DNA from 2 places in the Micromonospora sp. CNZ296 genome. Region 1 is predicted to be linked to the other one. Evidence: riboswitches for the same ligand, from Rfam matches in the RefSeq annotation. Region 1 holds a riboswitch; the other holds the start of a gene.
The links. A riboswitch is a leader RNA that binds a small molecule or an ion and turns the genes downstream of it on or off. The one in region 1 is predicted to bind thiamine pyrophosphate.

Region 1 (4,095 bases):
CCTCGGAGTGCCCGGTGCCGAACGCGTGCACCACACCGTCGGCGCGCAGCGCCGCCGCGATCAGGTCGGCCGCGTCGGCCACGTTCTGCCGCTGCTCGGCGGCGACCCGGCCGATCGTCTCGGTCACCACCGCCAGGTACGCCTCGGCGCTCACCGTCATGCCTCCTCCGTTCCCGCGCACCGGGCGAGGATCGCCTCGGCCAGCGGGCCGGGCGCCTCGTCCGGGATCCAGTGGCTGACGCCGGACAGCGTCACGAACCGGTAGTCACCGGTGACGTGCGCGGCGCACGCCTGCGCGGCCGTCCGGCCGATCGCCACGTCCTTGTCGCTCCACACGAACGTGGTGGACACCCCGACCGGGGCGACCGCCTTCATGTCCGCACCGGTCATCGCGCGGTACCAGTTCAGCGCCGCCGTCAACGCGCCCGGCTCACGCATCGGCTCGGCGTACCGGGCCACCACGTCGGCGTCGCCCACTCCGCTCAGCAGCTTGCGCAGCGTGGCGCCGTTCCACGCCAGCAGCACCTTCTCCGCCGTACCGGGCTTGCGGAACAACGCGATGTAGGCGGACTTGACCTTCTGCCGCGGGTCGGTGGCGAGCGCGTGCCCCATCGCGGCCGGGTGCGGCACCGACACCGCGGTCAGCGTCCGCACCCGCTCCGGGTGCGCCGCCGCCAGCCCCCACGCCACGATCGCGCCCCAGTCGTGGCCGACCACGTGCGCGCATGTCACCCCGAGCGCGTCGAGCACCGCGGCCGCGTCGGCCACCAGCTCCGGAATCCGGTACGCCCCGACGTCCGCCGGACGCGCGCCGGGCGAGTAGCCGCGCTGGTCGAGCGCGTACGTGCGCAGCCCGGCGGCGTGCAGCGCGGGCGTGACCGCGTCCCACTCACCGGAGTGCTGCGGAAAGCCGTGCAGCAACAGGACCGGGTCACCGTCCTCGGGGCCGCCGGCGCGTACCTCGAACGTCAGTCCCCGCGCATCCACCAGCATGATCGCCACCATACCGACACTCGCCCTGCTGGGCCGGGGCCCGTGGTCGGTGCTAGCGTCTGCGACGAGACAACTTCACATCCGACAGGGGAGCGCACAGCGCTGAGAGTGCGGGCCGGTGCCCGCAGACCCTCGAACCTGATCTGGGTAATGCCAGCGCAGGGAGTTCGGTCGACCTCCAGCCGCGTCGCCGTCCGGTGACCACCGGGCGCGGCGTGCGTCTTCTCCTGGTTCACCTCGACGAACTGGGAGCCAACCGTGAACCACACCGACAGCAACCGCTGGCGTACCGTCGACATCGTCGTCGCCTCGGTCATCGCCGTCGCCTTCGGCGTCGTCTTCTGGGCCTGGGGCCTGCTCTGGAGCGCCACCGACGCGGCGTTCGCGTTCTTCCCGCCGGCACAGGCCGTGCTCTACGGCGTCTGGCTGATCCCGGCGGTGCTCGCCGGCCTGATCATCCGCAAGCCGGGCGCCGCGCTGTACTGCGAGACGGTGGCCGCGATCATCTCGGCCCTGCTGGGCAGCCAGTGGGCGAGCATCGTGATCCTCCAGGGCCTGATGCAGGGCATCGGCGCCGAGCTGGCCTTCGCCGCGTTCCGGTACCGCTCGTTCCGACTGCCGGTGGCGGTGCTGGCCGGCGCGCTGACCGGCCTCGGCGCGGCGATCTTCGACTTCGTCTACTGGAACAAGGCGTTCGACTTCGCCTCCTACCGCCTCCCGTACGCGCTGATCACGATCGTCAGCGCCACGATCGTCGCCGGTTTCGGCGCGCACGTCCTCACCCGCGCGCTGGCGAACACCGGCGTCCTGGACCGCTTCCCCGCCGGCCGCGACCGAGCCCTGGTCTGACGCCTCCATCGTGTCGATCATGAAGTTGGCGGCCGTTTCGGCACCCGTCATCGCCGTCAACCTCATGATCGACGGAGAAGAGGGGGTGGGTGGGCGGTGAGCGGGGTGGTGCTGCGGGGGTTCGGGTGGCGGCACGGGGGACGGAAACGCTGGGCTCTGCGCGGGGTGGATCTGCGCGTGGAGAGCGGCGAGCGGGTGCTGCTGCTCGGACCCTCCGGCGCCGGTAAGAGCACGCTGCTGGCCGCGCTGGCCGGGCTGCTGCCGGAGGACTCCGGCGAGCAGGAGGGCACCGTCGAGATCGACGGGCTGGACCCGCGCAAGGCCCGCGAGCGCGTCGGCATCGTCTTCCAGGACCCGGAGACCCAGCTCGTGATGGCCCGCTCCGGCGACGACGTGGCGTTCGGGCTGGAGAACCGTGGCGTACCCGCCGGGGAGATCTGGCCCCGCGTCGACGAGGCGCTGCACCGGGTCGGCTTCCCGTACGACAGGGACCGCCCCACCGCAGCGCTCAGCGGCGGCGAGCAGCAGCGGCTGGCGCTGGCCGGCACGCTCGCGCTGCGTCCCGGGCTGCTGCTGCTCGACGAGCCCACCGCCAACCTCGACCCGGCCGGTGCCACCCTGATCCGCCGGGCCGTCGCGAACGCGCTCGACCCGGACACCACGATGGTCCTGGTCGAGCACCGGGTCACCGAGGCACTGCCGCTGGTCGACCGCGTCGTGGTGCTGGAACCCGGCGGCGGGGTGCGCGCCGACGGGCCGCCCGAGGCGGTCTTCGCCGCGCACGGCGACGCGCTGGCCACCGCCGGGGTCTGGGTACCCGGCCACGTCGCGCCACCCCGGCACGCCACCACGCCGCCCGGCGACGTGCTGCTCACCGCGGAGCGGCTCGGCCTGCCGCCCCGGCTCGACCCCACCGATCTCCGGGTACGCGCCGGCGAGGCGCTCGCCGTCCTCGGCCCCAACGGCGCCGGCAAGTCCACACTGGCGCTGCTCCTGGGCGGCCTGCTGAAGCCCGGCACGGGCGCCGTCACCGCGTCGGCGGCACTCGCCGGGCGGGACGCGCGTACTCCCCCGCACCGCTGGCGGGCACCCGCGCTGGTACGCCGGATCGGTTCGGTGTTCCAGGACCCGGAACACCAGTTCGTCACCGCCACGGTCCGCGACGAGCTGGCGCTCGGCCCGCGCCGCACCGGCCGGCCCGAGTCGGCGGTGACCGCCACCGTCGACGAGCTGCTGCACCGGTTGCGGCTGGACCGGCTGGCCGGCGCCAACCCGTACACCCTCTCCGGTGGGGAGGCGCGGCGGCTGAGTGTGGCGACGGCCCTGGCCACCGCGCCCCGCCTGCTGATCTGCGACGAGCCCACGTTCGGCCAGGACCGGCGGACCTGGCTGGAGCTGGTCGACCTGCTCGCCGAGCTGCGCGACGCCGGGCACGGCGTGGTCGCGGTGACCCACGACGAGGACTTCGTCGCCGCGCTGGCCGACACGACGCTCACCCTGCACCGCTCCCCCGCCGGGGTGGCCACGTGATCGGCCTCGAACCGGTCGCCGCACCCGGCGCCCCGCTGGCCCGGCGCAACCCGGTGGCGAAGCTGGCCGCCGCTGTGGTCTTCACGCTGATCCTGGTGGCGACGCTCGACCCGGTGGCCCCGGCCATCGCCATCGCCGTCGAACTCGCGGTGCTGCCGCTGTTCGGGGTCCGCTATCGGGTGCTGGCCCGCCGGGCCTGGCCGCTGCTCGCCGGCGCCGTCGGCATCCTGATCACGCTGGTGCTCTTCGCGGCCGACCGCTCCGGCCGGGTGCTGGTCGAGGCCGGTCCGGTCCTGGTCACCGAGGGCGTTCTCGTCACCGCGCTGGGCCTGGTGCTGCGGATGCTCGCCGTGGCGCTGCCCGGCATCGTCGTGTTCGCCACCACCGACCCGACGGACCTGGCGGACGCGTTGATCCAGAACGCGAAGACGCCCGCCCGGTTCGCCATCGGGGCGCTCGCCGCGTTCCGGATGGTGCCGCTGCTGGAACAGGAGTGGCGGATGATCAGCATGGCCCGCCGGGCCCGCGGCGTGGACGCCGGCCGCAACCCGGTGGCGAAGCTGCGGCTGTTCGCGTCCACCGCGTTCACGCTGCTGGTGGGCGCGATCCGGCGGGGTACCCGGCTGGCCGTGGCGATGGACGCCCGGGGCTTCGACGCGGGTACGCCGCGCACCGTGGCCCGCCCGCAGCGCTTCACCCGCGCCGACGCCCTGCTCGTGGCGG
Region 2 (4,095 bases), on a different contig from region 1:
GCTACATCGCCCGCGCGGTCGAGGCGTCGCTGCGCCGGCTCGGCACCGACCACATCGACCTGTACCAGATGCACGAGCCCGACCCGGGCACCCCGATCGACGAGACGCTCGCCGCGCTGGACGACCTGGTGACCGCCGGCAAGGTGCGCTACCTCGGCAACTCCAACTTCGCCGGGTGGCAGATCGCCGACGCCGACTGGACCGCGTCGTCGCAGGGGCGTACCCGGTTCATCTCCGCGCAGAACCACTACTCGCTGGTGGAGCGCGGGGTGGAGGACGAGGTGATCCCCGCCTGCGAGCGGTTCGGCCTCGGCATGCTGCCGTTCTTCCCGCTCGCCAACGGGCTGCTCACCGGCAAGTACAAGCGCGGCGAGGCGCCCCCGGCGGGCAGCCGCCTGGCCGGTGGCGGCCGGTACGCCGAGCGGCTGGCCGCCGCGCGCTGGGACGTCATCGAGGCGATCGAGGCGTACGCGGCCGAGCGCGGCATCAGCATGCTCCAGGTGGCGATCGGCGGCCTGGCGGCCCGTCCCGCCGTGACGTCGGTGATCGCCGGCGCCACCACTCCCGACCAGGTGAAGGCCAATGCCGAAGCCGGGACGTGGCAGCCGTCCGACGAGGACCTGACCGCCTTGGACGCCATCCTCTGACCGTCCCTGCCGGTACATACGCGCCCGCTCGCGCGTCGGGGGTGCGCTCGCTCGTCGGCGTGCGAGCGTCGGGGCTTGCCCCGCGCGGCGTGCGCCCACCGTGGCCCGCCCGCCCGCCCGCCCGCGCGCGGAGGCACCCGTGGCGTTCCACTCAGGGGCAGCGCTCACGATGAGTGGAACGGTATGGGTGTCAAGAGGGCCCACAGACACCCACGGCGTTCCACTCGTCGCCAGATTCAGTCGCGAGTGGAACGCCATAAGTGTCTGTGGGCGGCCTCCTGACGCCCGTGGTGTCTTGGGCGTCCCGGCCCGGCCCGGCCAGGTGGCGGGTGGCGGCCGGGGGCGCGGCGGGGCGAGACTCGGGGCTGTGGGGCTGTGGGGCTGTGGGGCTGTGGGGCTGTGGGGCTGTGGGGCTGTGGGGCTGCGGCTGTGGGGCTGCGGGCTGTGGGCTGCGAGCCGGGGTGCGGGGGGCTGCGGGTGCGGATCAGTGGTTTGCCGCGGCGGCGCGACGTTCTGCCAGGGCCTGGCGCACCAGGGCGACAGTGGCGTCGGGCCGGCGTAGCACGTCGTCGACGGTGAACCGGAGCACGACCCACCCGGCCGCGCGGAGCGCGTTCAGGCGCGCCACGTCCCGCCGGAAGTGAGCCCGTTCCCGGTGGTGGTCGCCGTCGTACTCGACCGCGAGGCGGAGAGCCGGCCAGGCCAGGTCCACCCGGGCCACGAAGCGTCCGCCGGCGCGCACCTCGTGCTGGGCGGTCAGCGGGCCGAGACCGGCGTCGAGGAGGAGCAGCCGCAGCCGCGTCTCCATCGGGGACTCGCTCAACGGCTCGGCCATCGCCAGTACCTCGCGCAGCAGCGGAGCGCCCGGCCAACCCGGCCGGTCGGCGGCGTAGGCCCGCAGGACGGGCAGCTTCACGACCCGGCGACGCAGCAGCGCGTCGACGGCGACCAGCGCCTCGGCGCGGGGACCTGGCGCCCCAGGTCGAACGCGGTACGCAGCGGGGTCGTGACCGGCAGCCCCGCGAACCGGGTGCGGTCCGACTCGGGCAGGGGCGACCGGGTCACCAGCAGCCGTGGATGAGGACGCATGCGGGCCGGGCTCGGCAGCAGCACGGTGACCGGCGCGTCGCGGCTGAGCACGTCCGTGCCGAACAACCAGGCGGCGCTGCGTCCCGCCAGTGCGGCATCCGGCGGCAGGCGCAACGCCACCGCCTCGCACCACATCCGGTGGTCGTCGGCGCGGTGTCCGTCCCGGTGCACGTACACGTCCGGCAGCAGGCGGATCCAGGTCGGCCCGCGCAGCATCGTCCAGGTGAGCAGTCCTTCGGAGACGGCACGGCTGCCCCGGAACGGCAGGATCGCCAGGCGGCGCGGGACACGGGCGGGAACGGACATCCCGGCAGCGTGTCGTGACGAGACGGTCACCTGTTGCCCCGGTACGGCATGTGAACGGTTCCTGGGAAAAACCTCACCCGGGGTTCCGTACGGGCGGGAGGCGTCGTACGGTAGGCCGCAAGTGACCCACGGGAGCCCGGTGCGGACCGGGCTGAGAGGGGGGCTGGGAGCCCCCGACCGTCGAACCTGATCCGGGTAATGCCGGCGCAGGGAGGAGCGTTGCCGTGCTGTCCCTGGGACGACTGCATCTCATCACCGACACCCGGCCGGGGCGTGACCCGCTCGCCGTGCTGCGTGCCGCCCTGCCCGTGGCGGGCGCCGAACTCGTCGTGCAGGTGCGCGTGGAGGACGACGCCACCGACCGGGAGGCGTACGAGCTGGCGTGCCGGGTGACCGAGGCGTGCCGGCCGTACGGGGCACAGTGCCTGGTCAACGACCGGCTGCACGTGGCGCTCGCGGTGGACGCCGCCGGGGGCCACGTCGGCGCGGACGATCTGCCGGTCGCAGCCGCGCGCCGCGTGCTCGGCCCGGACGCGGTGCTCGGCGCGACCGCCCGGGAGCCGGTGAGCGCCCGTACGGCCGTGGATGCGGGCGCGAGCTACCTGGGCGTGGGCCCGTGCCACGTCACCACCACCAAGTCCGGCCTGCCGGACCCGATCGGCCCCGAGGGGATACGCGCGGTCGCCGAGGCGGTCAGCGTCCCGGTGATCGCGATCGGTGGGGTGACGGCCGCGAGCGTGCCGGCGCTGCGGGCCGCCGGGGCGTACGGGGTGGCGGTGGTCGGCGCGCTCAGCCTGGCTGCCGATCCGGCGCACGCCACCGCCGAGCTGCTGCGGGCGCTGACGTGTTAAGAGGGGGCCCTTCCTCTACCGGAGGCGTTAACAGGGGGCCCTTCCTTACCGACGTGGCGGTGGTGGGCGCCGGGCCGGTGGGACTCGCGATCGCGTGGCGGTGCGCGCAGCGCGGACTGCGCGTGGTGGTGCACGACGACCGGCCCGGGTCGGGCGCCTCGTCGGTGGCCGCCGGGATGCTGTCGCCGGTCGCGGAGGCGTACTTCGGTGAGCACGAACTCACAGCGCTTCTCGTCGGGTCCGCCGCCCGCTGGCCCGGTTTCGCGGCCGAACTGGCCGGGGCGAGCGGCGTCGACCTCGGGTACCGCACCGAGGGCACGCTCGTCGTCGGGCTCACCGCCGACGACCTGGCCGAGGCGGGGCGGCTGTGGTCGTACCAACGGGGTCTGGGACTGCCGATCACGCCGCTGCGGCCCTCGGAGCTGCGCGACCGCGAGCCGGCGCTGGCACCGCGCGTGCGCGGCGGCGCGGTGGCCCCCGGCGACCACCAAGTGGATCCGCGACGGCTGGTCGCCGCGTTGCGCACTGCTGCGGAACGCGTCGGCGTGGAGCTGCGCCCGGCCCGCGTCGGCGCGCTGTCCGAGGTGGACGCCCGGGTCACTGTGGTCGCGGCCGGCTGCGGCGCGGCGAGCCTGACCGGCCTGCCGGTCCGGCCGGTCAAGGGCCAGGTGCTGCGGCTGCGCGCGCCGGGTGGCGGTCCGCCGGGCTTCCGGCACGTGATCCGGGGGTACGCGGACAGCGAGCCGGTCTACCTGGTGCCCCGGGACAGCGGTGAGGTCGTGGTCGGGGCGACTGTGGAGGAGCGCGCGGACACCGAGGTCACCGCCGGTGGCGTGCTGACACTGCTGCGCGCCGCCGCCGAGCTGGTGCCGGAACTCGTCGAGTACGAGCTGGTGGAGGCCGTCGCCGGGCTGCGCCCCGGTACGCCCGACAACGCGCCGATCATCGGGCCGCTCCCCGGGCAGTCGGGCGTGCTCGCGGCGACCGGGCACCACAGGCACGGCATCGTGCTCACCCCGGTCACCGCCGACCTGGTCACCGAGCTGATCGTCACCGGCGAGCCGGATCCCGCGCTCGCCCCCTTCACCCCGGACCGCTTCGGGAAGGAGCGCACGTGGAACTGATCGTCAACGGCACCGGCCGGACGCTGCCCGAGGGCGTCACCGTCGCCGAGGTGGTCCGCACCGTCACCGACCGGGAGC

Region 2: linked by a shared signal. The riboswitch ahead of thiE (thiamine phosphate synthase) and the one ahead of FB455_RS21935 (ECF transporter S component) in region 1 are both predicted to bind thiamine pyrophosphate.

The regions. Positions count from the first base shown of each region.
Region 1 is NZ_VISW01000013.1:140,780-144,874, forward strand. It holds gene FB455_RS21925 (sugar isomerase domain-containing protein) at 1-160, opposite strand, end outside; gene FB455_RS21930 (alpha/beta fold hydrolase) at 157-993, opposite strand; TPP riboswitch at 1,070-1,176, shown strand; gene FB455_RS21935 (ECF transporter S component) at 1,252-1,842, shown strand; gene FB455_RS21940 (ABC transporter ATP-binding protein) at 1,939-3,372, shown strand; gene FB455_RS21945 (energy-coupling factor transporter transmembrane component T family protein) at 3,369-4,095, shown strand, end outside.
Region 2 is NZ_VISW01000009.1:144,908-149,002, forward strand. It holds gene FB455_RS16795 (aldo/keto reductase) at 1-647, shown strand, start outside; gene FB455_RS34795 (endonuclease domain-containing protein) at 1,132-1,563, opposite strand; gene FB455_RS34800 (hypothetical protein) at 1,560-2,042, opposite strand; TPP riboswitch at 2,161-2,272, shown strand; gene thiE (thiamine phosphate synthase) at 2,267-2,893, shown strand; gene thiO (glycine oxidase ThiO) at 2,887-4,017, shown strand; gene thiS (sulfur carrier protein ThiS) at 4,008-4,095, shown strand, end outside.